DNA from 4 places in the Porphyrobacter sp. HT-58-2 genome. Region 2 is predicted to be linked to each of the others. Evidence: predicted binding sites of a transcription regulator. Region 2 holds the regulator's gene; each other region holds the start of a gene.
The links. Region 2 encodes LexA, which represses DNA repair genes until DNA is damaged. Its sites were predicted from a motif close to GTTCCNCNCTTGTTCT; they were not measured.
Positions count from the first base shown of each region.

Region 1: CHX26_RS08915 (S24 family peptidase) is a predicted target of LexA. The motif match lies at 1,965-1,980, and genes of this name have one in related genera.
Region 3: CHX26_RS08705 (DUF7146 domain-containing protein) is a predicted target of LexA. The motif match lies at 1,532-1,547, and genes of this name have one in related genera.
Region 4: recA (recombinase RecA) is a predicted target of LexA. The motif match lies at 1,121-1,136, and genes of this name have one in related genera.

Region 1 is NZ_CP022600.1:1,876,213-1,879,180, forward strand. Features, by position in the region: gene wecC (UDP-N-acetyl-D-mannosamine dehydrogenase) at 1-814, opposite strand, end outside; gene CHX26_RS08915 (S24 family peptidase) at 1,256-1,900, opposite strand; gene CHX26_RS08925 (proprotein convertase P-domain-containing protein) at 2,524-2,968, opposite strand, start outside.
Region 2 is NZ_CP022600.1:2,399,938-2,402,905, forward strand. Features, by position in the region: gene CHX26_RS11315 (molybdopterin molybdotransferase MoeA) at 1-738, shown strand, start outside; gene lexA (transcriptional repressor LexA) at 952-1,635, shown strand; gene CHX26_RS11325 (ComEC/Rec2 family competence protein) at 1,871-2,968, opposite strand, start outside.
Region 3 is NZ_CP022600.1:1,826,895-1,829,862, reverse strand. Features, by position in the region: gene CHX26_RS08710 (bifunctional class I SAM-dependent methyltransferase/DEAD/DEAH box helicase) at 1-485, opposite strand, end outside; gene CHX26_RS08705 (DUF7146 domain-containing protein) at 526-1,473, opposite strand; gene CHX26_RS08700 (lytic transglycosylase domain-containing protein) at 1,577-2,230, shown strand; gene CHX26_RS16280 (DUF5818 domain-containing protein) at 2,247-2,444, shown strand; gene CHX26_RS08695 (IS256 family transposase) at 2,656-2,968, shown strand, end outside.
Region 4 is NZ_CP022600.1:2,618,560-2,621,527, forward strand. Features, by position in the region: gene recA (recombinase RecA) at 1-1,039, opposite strand, end outside; gene CHX26_RS12335 (DUF4139 domain-containing protein) at 1,171-2,808, opposite strand; gene CHX26_RS12340 (DUF4139 domain-containing protein) at 2,821-2,968, opposite strand, start outside.

The DNA.
Region 1 (2,968 bases), 520 kb from region 2:
GCGGGTGGCGGTTGGCCAGCCGGATCACTTCCCACACATCCACCCCGATCACATCGGCGATCATCGAGAGTTCGTTGGCAAAGGCGATGTTGACGTCGCGAAACGAATTCTCGACCAGCTTCACCGTTTCTGCGACGCGGGCGGTTGTGAACAGGCAATCACCTTTGACGAAGCTGCCATAGATTACCGCTGCGCGCTCGGCACAGGCCGGCGTCATCCCGCCGATCACGCGGTCGTTCTGAACCAGTTCCTTGACGATCCGGCCCGGCAGCACGCGTTCGGGGCAATAGGCGAGCGCAATGTCGGCATCGACATCGCAGCCGTCCTTCGGCACGACGATATCGGGGCGCAGTTCGGCGATGATTTCGGCGACGCGTTCAGTTGTGCCAACCGGCGAGGTGCTCTCGACGATCACACAGGCCCCCGGCAGGATCTTGGGCGCGATCGCGCGCGCGGCGGCTTCGACATAGGCGATGTCGGGCATCTTGCCTTCGCCCAGCGGGGTCGGCACGGCGATCATGTAGAAGCTGGCGGTCGGCACTTCGGTTGAAGCGACCAGCGTCTGCGCGGTGATCGCATCATGTACCAATTTGTCGAGATCGCGTTCCTCGATGTGAACGCCGCCCGCGTTCACGGTTTCGACCACCTTGCGCGAGACATCGACGCCGCACACGCGCCATCCATAAGAAGCGAGCAGGGCGGCGGTAGGCAGGCCGATATAGCCAAGGCCGATCACTGCTACCTGATGATCGGGAGCAGGATGGGCAAGCGCCTTGCGAGCGAGAGCCGCGGCGGCATCAAATGGAGCGTTCATGCGATCAAAGTCCCGGTTTTCAGGGACTGTCTTGGTCGCAAAGCCCTTAAAATCGCGTTAGGCTTGCTCCGATTTTTACCAAGGCATGTCCTGCTCTGCCAGCCAACAACGCGTTGTGGCGATGCGGACGATCATGGCGCGAAGGCCCGCGCCTTGGCTTTCTCATCGCTCCGGGCGATTGCCAGAATCTCAAAGCAGCAAGACCGGCCATCCTCACGCAATACCCCGCGCGAACCACACTGGCCCGCGGCCATCCCAGACATGGCTCGGATGACGGGCAGGCAATCATCCGCAAGTCATCACAGGAACAGTCGGAACTATGCGCACCCCTCGAGCGGCTTGCGATCTGGCTGCGCCACATCAACCGTTACAGTTTATTGTTTTATAACAGGTTTCAAATCGTCAGGTGATCCCGCCTCGCTGGGAAGCGGTCTGAGCTGACTAGCGCAGCGCACGACCAAACCAAAGTACGCGGCCGACAATATTAAGGGCCCGCTTCTCGAGACCATTCCAACTCGGGTAAGTGGGATTGTCGCTGACAACTGACACGCGCTTGCCTTGCGGTTCGATCGCAATGCGCTTGACGCTCAGCATGTCGTCCATCCGCAGCACATAAATGCCGTCGCGCAGCCGCGCCTGACCATCTGCGAGATCGACCATCACCTCATCGCCATCATGCAAGGTGGGCTCCATCGAGTCTCCGTAGACCCCGATGATGGACAAGTTCGAAGACTTGCTCGAGGTCAGCCGGCGCAACCATCGTTCATCGAACCCGAACTGGGCAGACTTGGATTCCATCGCGGCAAGCGCGCCATGCCCCGCAGAGGCTTCCACGTCGAGGATCGGCACCAGAGCCAGTTCGACAACCGGGCCAGTCCTATGGATTGGGGCACCGAGCATCTTTTCATCGACGCCGAAAAAGCGGGCAAGAACAGAGCGGTCCTGCTCATCCAGATGCCTTGGGCTGCCACGGCGAATAAATTGCTGGATATAGGCTGCATTGCGCCCGAGCAGACGCGAGATCTCAGAATAGCTGCAACCGCGCTGCTGGATCAACTCATCAAGGGCTCTGCGTGCATCATCCATGCTGCCAATCCTAATGCATCGATCTAGGAAATTTGATCCTAGACTCTAGGATTCCCTCCTAGTAAGAACATATGAGGAACGCAAGCGAAATGGGAGTCGCAGGCAATGGAGCTTCTCGAGCAAATTGAGGCCTACCTCGCTCGGAGCGGTGTGGCGCCAAGCACCTTCGGCCGACAAGCTGCCGGAGATCCGCGGCTTGTTGCTGATCTCAAGGCAGGCCGTCGCCCTCGGCACAGGACACAGGATCGGGTGATGAGCTTCCTTGCCACCGCCGAAAGCACGAGGGAGGCTGACTGTTGGGCGACGCATTCCCACGATTGATCATCCTTCACCAACCCTGATCGTCCCGATCCCGAAATGCGCCGGAATCGCGAGGATCGGGCGGTCACCGCAAGTGCTGCTCAAGCAGCCGTCCGAGGCGCGTTATCCAGCAAGAGTTTAATCTCCCGCGTCAAGGCGGCCTGGGCCAAAGCCACTGGCAGCGTGGCTGTGTCTTCGCTGCTTCTTTGGGCAACAGCACCGATGGCATCATCGCGCTTCATGGCGATCGTCGCACCCCTGCCGACCGGTTGGGACCTGGCGCCGTTGTGCTGGCGATGGCCGGATCGTTGCCCAGCCTTCGATCAATCGATGATATAGCGCGCCCTGAGTTCAACTGACCGTCCTGCTTCCAGTGCGCCGCCGGGCTGCAATCTGAAGTCGGTAATGGCCCCGTCGCAACCGTCAGCGTCGGCATTGGGTGTGTAATTCCAGCTTGCACCCCCGTCATTTGAGAACTCTAGATCATCCGACCCGGATCCGATCCCGGTAAAGGCGTAGGTCAGACCCGATGACCCGCCTGGATCGGCCCAATTCACGGGCCCTCCAGGCTGTGACACGCGGCACAGTCGGGCGTCAGCAGGTCCCTGATCCCAGATCACGACGCTATTCGTATCGGTCGCAGATGTGCCGGCGTTCGAAATAGTGATGATGTATTCGATCAGTGCGCCGGGAATGGCCTTCGGGCTGTTGGTCCCGTTGACGGGGTCAGAGATCAGTGTGCTCACCTTCGTGACAGACAGGCTGGCG
Region 2 (2,968 bases):
ACCCCGGGTCGCATCGCATTGGCACTCGCCGGAGGACACGCACAGGCGATGGCAGCAAGGCGGCTAAGGGTCGCGGTGATGGACAGCGGCGATGAGCTCGCCCCGGATCCTGCCCGCTGCCTCCCTCACCAGATTCCCGCCAGCAACGGCGCGATGCTCGCCGCGATGCTGGCCCCGCTGGGGTGCGAAGTGACACGCATCGGCCCGGTCGCTGATGATCGCGCGGCGCTCGCCGCCGCCTTGCTGCAGGCCGAAACCGCCGATGTGCTGATCACCTCGGGCGGCGCATCGGTGGGCGATCACGATCTGATCAAGCCCGCGGTGGCGGAATGGGGTGCCGAAACCGCTTTCTGGAAGGTTGCAATCAAGCCGGGCAAGCCGCTGCTGGTCGCCACAAGAGGCGCTCAGGTGATCCTTGGCCTGCCGGGCAATCCGGTGTCGAGCTTCGTGACGGCCTTCCTGTTTGCCTTGCCACTGGTGCGGGCCGCAATGGGCGATCCCGATCCCCTGCCACGCGCGGTCACGATGCCGGCAGGCGAGCCTCTGCCCGCTACTGGCCCGCGGCGCGAATTCCTGCGCGCAGTCAACGACGGCGGCACGGTGCGGCTGGCCGGATCGCAGGATTCCTCCGCACTCAGCGCCTTGGCAGCGGCTGACTGCCTGATCGACCGGCCCGCAGGTGCAGCCGCCCTTGCCGCAGGAGAGCCTGTCCCGGTGTTCCACCTCCAGAATGGCTGAATTGCGCGGGTTTGCTGGCAGGCGCGCTTGACTCAATTTGTTTAGTTGCCTAATTGTTCCTTGTTCGTTCACCTTAATGGCGGACGGCAAGTGCAAACAACGCACCTGTAAACCCGATTGACGGGGACGGTGCCTCTTGGCGCACGCAAGGGATTGGCACGGCGCGCTTCGATGTGGGGTGCGGCGTGGGTGCGACCACAGGAGACTTGACCAATGCTGACCGCAAAACAGCGCGAGCTGATCGTCTTCATCCAGCAACGGCTGGAGGAGACCGGCATCTCGCCGAGTTTCGAGGAAATGAAGGAAGCGCTCGATCTCAAGAGCAAGTCGGGCGTGCATCGGCTGATTTCGGCGCTGGAGGAACGCGGCTTTCTGCGCCGTCTGCCGAACCGCGCGCGTGCGCTGGAAGTGATCCGGGAGCCGGGCGATACCACCCCTGCCCGCAACACCGCTGCCAGCGATAATATCGTGCCGATGCCTGCGGCCCGTACTACGGCGCCTGAGGCCGCCAATGACGTGATCGAACTGCCGCTGCATGGGCGGATTGCGGCGGGTGCGCCGATCGAAGCGCTGGAAGGCCAATCGACCTTGCCGGTACCGGCGGCGCTGCTTGGCCCGGGTGAGCACTATGCGCTGGAGGTTTCCGGGGACTCGATGATCGAGGCCGGGATCTTCGACGGCGATTTCGCGCTGGTGCGGCGCACCAACACTGCGCGCGACGGTGAGATCGTGGTGGCGCTGGTACGCGGTGAGGAAGCGACGCTCAAATATCTGCGCCGTGAAGGCGGCAAGGTGCGGCTCGATCCTGCCAATGCGACCTATGATCCGCAATATTACCGGCCCGATGAGGTCGAGGTGCAGGGCAAGCTGGCAGGCTTGCTGCGGCGCTATCACTGATTGCGACGGGCCGGAGTGTGTTCACCGCGCCGGGGGCAAATCGGCTTTCGGACGTAAAGCGTCGCACTCCGGCGAATTTTTCGTTTTAATTCATTTGGTTGGATTTAACTTGCGGGATCCGCAGGCCGTTTTAGCGGGGGTCTAGCCCCCTCCCAGCCCCCCTTTAGCCTGCTCTTGCCCCCCGCCAGACCCGCGCCAGAGCCCGGCCAGGCTGGCTTTGGCAAAATGCGGGCCTTTATTCCTTCACCCCGCGCCACCAGCCATGATCGCCTTGCGTATCGCCGACGCTGGTGATGCGCTCGTCTTCCAGAACAATGGCGAGCCCTCCTGATTGGCTGAGGAAGCGGCGGTCAGCCTTGAGCCACCGCGGGCGGCAGGATCGGGGCAGGAATCGCTCGGATACGACAATGTCGGCCTCAGCGCAGGCCGCGGCCAGCGCCCGTTCCTCGACCTGATCGCGGCCCCGACCGAGCAAGAGTACCCAGTCACGCTCTCCGCGTCCGATCACGAGGGTGCAGAATGCCGAGGAACAGCGCGCGCCCTCCCATTGGTCGAGCGGCACGGGGTCGGCAGTGACGCTGGCCAGCTCCATCAGATTATCGCGGGTGTAGCGCGAACGGCTGTCGCGCAAGGCAAGCAGGCGCGGCGCTCCATCGGGGGCCCGGCCCGTAATGCCTACCTGCCTGCCATCGCCGGCGATGAGCACATCCGGAATCGGAGTCATTGTCACCATGACGCTCGCAATCCCCACTGGGATCAGCCCGGCAAGTCGCACCCGCCCATTCCACAGGGCGAGCCATAGGCCGCCGGCAACAAACAGTCCGACGGCCAGCCAGCTGATCTGCGGCATCAGCGTGACCGCGCCCGCCTGACCGGCTGTGAAGTGCGCAATTCCCAGCAGCAGCGTGAGCGAGCGCTCGACCAGCCACCAGGCAGGAGCGCCAAGACCGACCAGATCGAGCAGCAGGCCCAGTGCGATCAGAGGCATGGAGACGAAGGTCACCAGCGGTATGGCGATCACATTGGCAAAGGCGCCATAGACCCCGGCGCGGTGGAAGTGGAACAGCACGATCGGCATGAGCGCAATCTCGATCACCACCCCGGTGGCGAACAGCATCACCACCCGCCGCCCGGCGCGGGCCCACCAAGGCTCATCCCGCGCGGCTAGAAAAGCGCGCGCGGGCCTGCTGGTCGATACTGCAATGATCGCAAGCACAGCGGCAAAGCTCATCTGGAAACTCGGCCCGATCGCGCTTTCGGGCCACAGCAGCAGCACAAAGCCAGCTGCCACTGCGACCATCCGCAAGGACAGGGGATCGCGCCCCAGCGCCAG
Region 3 (2,968 bases), 570 kb from region 2:
TTGAGGGCAAGGCGCGAGCCAGCCTTGGCGGCCCAGACTGCCAGCATCCCCGTTCCGGCCGAGGGTTCGAGCACAAGCTCGCCAGCGACCGGCGCGCAGGCGCGGGCAGCGAGCCAGGCAAGTCGCGGCGGCGTCGCGAACTGCTGCCATTCCATCTGCTCATCGCTGCGGTTGGTCTGGGTCGGAAGTCGCGCGTCGAGAGAGCAGAAGAACTGGTCCGCCTCGTCGGCCGAAGTCGATAGCCGGATTTGATCTGAGGCTTTCAGGTACTGAACCTGTGCCAGCTCAAGAGCTGCGTGCGCGTCACGAACGGACCAACGCCCGCACGCATCGCTACCCCCGAAGTGATCCGTCATGATGCGCGTGACGTCGCTGCGTGTGAGCACGCAGCCTGCCGCCAGCTCCGAAGCCATGGTCTGTGCCGCCATCAAAACAACGGGCGGCGATGGGTCATCGAATGCAAAGGCGAGCGAAGAATTGGACATGGGAACCTCCTGACGAGGTCCTGCGCCGGGCAGGCCTCAATCAGCCGAAGGCCCCCTCCCCTCTGCACAATGGATCAGGTTTTCGGGAAAGCTGCGACGTCAACTCGTCGTTCCAGTCCAAGCCAAGCGAGGCTGGCGCACGCGAGTGAATGACACGATCAGGCGCAGCGTGAGCCTTCCGTGCGCGCTCCTCGGCGAGAGTGCCCCCGGCGTCATTGTCGATGAAGAGGTATAGCTCTCGCACGCTCTCCGGGATCGCCACCAGACCGAACCGCTCGTTACCGAGCGTTGCCCAGCACGGGATACCGAACAGCTGCGTGGCTGAGAGAGCGCTCTCGATTCCTTCCGCAAGCCCGAGGCACCCTTGCACTGGCGGCGCAAGTCTGACGGCACCACAGCCGAGGCTGCCCAGCGCTCGCTTGGGCCGATCAAAGCGCGCCAACCGCGCCGGGACGCTCTCGAGAAAGGTCCTGTGTATCGCAATTATGCCGCTGTCGGTTGTGACCGCCGCCAGCATCGCGGGAAGAAACTGCACCGCGCTGCGCGGTCCAAGCGGTGTCCGATCCAGGTAACGCAGCTGATTTGATGCCGACATAACCCCGCGCTCTGTGAGGTATCGTTCGGCAGGGCTGCCAGTAATTGCCGTCGCCGACTGCCACAAGCGCCGCGCATTGGGGCTGAAGGGCAAAATTTTCTTGGGCTGAAACTCCACCGAGCCAGAGCCATCAAACAGGTTCCGGCTGCGAACACCGCGGCGTTGCAAGGCCGCCATGACGTCACCATTCGAGCATCCCGCAAAGCAGTGGAACAGGATCGCTTTGCGCCCCAGTGTGACGCTTAGCGAGGGGGTACGATCATCGTGCGCGGGGCAGCAGCACATGCCCTTGTCCTGCCGCCAAGTTCCCTGGAGACTTTCGACGATGGCACGGGCTTCCCGTTCAAGCCCTTGTGCATTCGGTAGGTAAGGCATCGAGTTACTCCATTGCATGCCCCTCCCGGTGCAGCCTTCACTCTGTCCCGGCGCCTGATGATTGCCCTTTATCTTTGTTCTATATATGTTCTCATTCGATTCGGCCAACAGAGATCATGTAATGAACCTGAAATTCTTTTTGCTCGCTGGCATCGCCGTCCTTGCCGTGCCCGAAGTTCCAACACGCGCGCAGGACCGCCCAAAAGCGACAGGGTCCGAGCATGACAGCACCAAGAGCGGCTTCCGCATCGTCGAGTCTTCAAATGGGTTCCAGCTTGTCGAGCATGGGCTTTGGGCTTCACCCAAAAGCTTGGGGGCATTAGCGACCCAAGCCGATGAAGCGCCCTCAAGCTATTCCCCTTGGCACCTCCAAGCCGCAACGGGCACTTCCAGCTTTAGAAGAGCGAGCTATCTGCCCCACGTCTATGCGGCTGAGGTGAGGTACGCTCTGCCTACGGGACTGCTCGATGCGCTTGTGTGGACGGAATCGAGATATAATCCGTTGGCCGTCAGCCATACCGGAGCGGCGGGCCTCGGCCAACTGATGCCTGCAACGGCCAGAGAACTGGGCGTGACAAATCGCTTTGACCCGGTATCGAACATCGATGGGGCCGCACGCTATCTTCGCCAGATGCTGGATCGCTTCGGCGTGGTGCATCTCGCTCTGGCCGCCTACAATGCCGGTCCCGGAGCCGTTACGAAAGCTGGCGGAATTCCGCGCAACGGCGAAACGCCGGCCTATGTGCGCAATGTGCTTCGCCGGTGGAAGCTATGACAGGGGATGATTTGGTTTGAGCAGCCGGCGGAAACGCTTATTAGGTCGATTGACGAGGGGGGCTCGAAGCTTCCTTCTCACGACAGCCGGTGAGCATATCTGGATCGTTGATACTCTGGATTTTGACCAGTCGCTCGTCGGCAAAAACGTCATCGTAGATGGCGTACCAACGGCAAAAGACCGGATTCAGGCAGATTGGATTGGCCACATCTAGCCACCGCGAAATCGATCAATCTTTGATCGCCCGGTCCAGGGCACAAACCCTCAGGGTCGTGTCCCCGGCCGTGGTGTAGGTTCTGAGGGTTAGCGCTGCTGGCTGGCTGCGCGCTTTCGATATAGCGCTGTAGCAGCCAGCCAGCAGCGCGGGTGGTCACCGCAGTTTTCGGATAGGTTTGGGTTGCGAAGCTCGAACCTGGAGAACCACGATGACCGATTCCTTGATGCACTTGCGCGCGCTGGTCGAGAAGGCCCCCGACGCGGATATTTTGCGCGACATGATCTCGTTTGCCGCCGGGCGGTTGATGGAGATGGAGGTTGGCGGGCTGACAGGCGCTGGCCACGGTGAGAAGTCCGCTGATCGGCTTGTCCAGCGCAACGGCTATCGCGAACGCGACTGGCAGACGCGCGCTGGCACGGTAGAGCTGCGCATCCCCAAGCTTCGCAAAGGCAGTTACTTCCCCGGCTTCCTCGAGCCACGCCGGATGGCCGAACGGGCGCTGACGGCGGTGATCCAGGAAG
Region 4 (2,968 bases), 220 kb from region 2:
TCATCATCTCCCCGGCGACCTCGTCGGTGCGGCTGCGGATTGCAGCTTCCAACCGGTCACAAACTTCAGGATTTTCCTTGAGGTAGGTCTTGGCGTTTTCACGTCCCTGCCCGATGCGGATCGAATCATAGGAGAACCAGCTTCCCGACTTTTCGACCAGCCCGGCTTTGACCCCGAGATCGAGGATCTCGCCGATCTTGGAAATGCCCTCGCCATACATGATGTCGAATTCGACCTGCTTGAACGGCGGGGCGACCTTGTTCTTGACCACCTTCACGCGGGTTGCGTTACCGATGATCTCGTCACGATCCTTGATCTGCCCGGTGCGGCGGATGTCGAGCCGAACCGAGGCATAGAACTTGAGCGCATTGCCGCCGGTGGTGGTTTCCGGGTTGCCGTACATCACCCCGATCTTCATGCGCAGCTGGTTGATGAAAATCACCATGCAGCGCGAGCGGCTGATCGAACCGGTCAGCTTGCGAAGGGACTGGCTCATCAGGCGGGCTTGCAGGCCCACATGCGAATCGCCCATCTCGCCTTCGATCTCCGCACGCGGCACCAGCGCTGCGACCGAATCGACCACCAGCACATCGATCGCGTTCGATCGCACCAGCGTATCGGTGATTTCCAGCGCCTGTTCGCCGGTATCGGGCTGCGAGACGATCAGTTCGTCAATGTCGACGCCAAGCTTCTTGGCATAGACCGGATCAAGCGCGTGTTCGGCGTCCACGAAAGCCGCCGTGCCGCCCATCTTCTGCGCTTCGGCAATGACATGCAGCGCCAGCGTGGTTTTCCCTGAGCTTTCCGGGCCGTAGACTTCAATCACCCGGCCGCGCGGCAGGCCACCGATCCCGAGGGCAATGTCCAGCCCCAGCGAGCCCGTCGAAATGGCTTCGACCTGCATCGCTTCCTTCGAGCCCAGCTTCATTGCCGAACCCTTTCCGAACGCACGGTCAATCTGTGCAAGCGCGGCTTCAAGAGCCTTCTGACGATCCACGGCTTTCCTGTCCTCTTCGACCAATTTCAATTGGGTAGCCATCGCATGCGCTCCTTCGCTTGCCTAGGGGCAACACGGAGTTTTCCGCCGCCCATGGCAGCCATGTATCGCATTTGTTCTCATGGAACAAGTAGGGAACGAAAAATTTCTTCAGGCGGACTAGCGAGGGGTCCCTACCCGCCTGTTGCTTCGCGCAGGCGCCAGTCGATGCTGCGCGTGCCATTAGCGGGGATGATGACTTCGACTGTCTGATAGCCGTTCTTCACGTCGACCTTGGCACCCGGAAAGCGGATGTCGTATCGGCCGGCCCAGCCCAGTTGCAGGCGCAGGGTGACCGGGTGCGGGTTGGCGTTGGTGAGGCTCGCACGCATTGGTGTCCACGCGCCCTTTGCTTTCCCGGGTTCGCCCTCGCCCAAGGTGCCGCAGCGGACGAAGACCTGCGCGCTGGCTCCCAGATCAAGCTCGACATCCTGCCCACGCGCATAATCGCGCAAGGTCGTGCGCGCGGCGAATTGCGGGCCGCGCCCAACTGACCCGGACCTCGGCTCGTAAACTGTCATCGCGCCTTGCGGCATGGCGATGCCGAGGCCTTTCCTGTCTTCGTTCTTGGTCACCAGCAGCAGGCTGGCAGGCAGGGGCTCCTCATCCTGCTGATCGACGCTCGACCAAGGATTGCATCCCGCCTGATAAAGATAGCGCGCCTTGACTGCGTCCTTATCGAGAAAGGCGACCTGCTTCATCCCCTTGGCCGAGACATCGACGCGGCCGGGCACGCGGAACAGCTTCAGATCGCCGAGGTCTTCCTCCTCGGCGGTTATCACGGCTGGTGCCGATTCCATCATGTCGGCCGCCTTCATGCGCGCGCCGGTGACCGTGATCATCTCGGCGGGCGCAGGCGCATAGGCCATCGGCGGGGGCGGCGGTGGCACGGGAAGATAATCCTGCACTTCGGAACCTGCCGCCGTGCTGCCGATCGGATAGCAGTTGAGATAGAGCCCGCGCGCCTCGGGCGGATCGGCCAGACTCTCGTAATCGCTTTCAAGATTGAGCTGCCCGGCGATGACCTGCAGCCGGGCGTTGTCGAAACTCTGCCCGTTGTCGTTGACCAGCGAAAGCCAGCTCATCAATCCCAGCTCGAATTCCCCGCCGCTGCGCTTGTCTGTCATCGTGGCGACGTAGTCGGCCTGCCAGTCGAAGCCCCATGCAAGGTAGGTGAGTGTTACCTCATGGGTGCCGCCTTCGGCTGAACGGGTGTCGACCGAGAACACCGGGCTTGCCGATAGCCCGGCAGGGACGCGGTCGAAGGTCAGGGTTTCGGGCAGTCCGGCGCAGCGCACCGCTTCGAAGCCCTGACTGGTCTGGAGCACCAAGCCGCGATTGGCGCCGGTGCGCACCACTGCGCTTTCGCTAACCCGCTCGCCGGTGGCGGGATTGGTTCGCGTGATCGTCACCCGGTTGCCGAGCGTGCCGTCAACCAGCGCAGCGGGTGAGAGGATCTGTGCGTTGCGGTTTTTCTCGATCGTCCCGCCGGGAAGGCCGGTGACGATCGCCGAAACGCCGATCATGCCTTCGGCCACGCCTTCGAAACGGATGGTCGATTCGCCCTTGGGCAGGGTGACCCGGCGGGTTTCGGAAATCATCGCAAGGCCGCGCGGGTTATCCGCATCGAGGGCCACGTCCGCACTGCGATCAGGATCGCGGTAGATCGTGACAGCAAGATCGACAGGGGGCGAGGCATCCACCACCTCGCGCGCGGCGAGCGGCGTTGCGAGCATAGCCGCACCCGACAGCAAGATTGCGGCGCACCGCATCACTCCAGCCCCTCAGTAGCGGGTTTCGAAGGTCACGCGGATCACCCGCTCTCCTTCGGCGGGGACGGGGATGGTATAGCGCCGCCGGTCGGCATTCATCTGTTCGCCCTTGATGTCCTCGGCAGTGACGCGGAAATCGTCGGCCCACCAGCTGCGATTG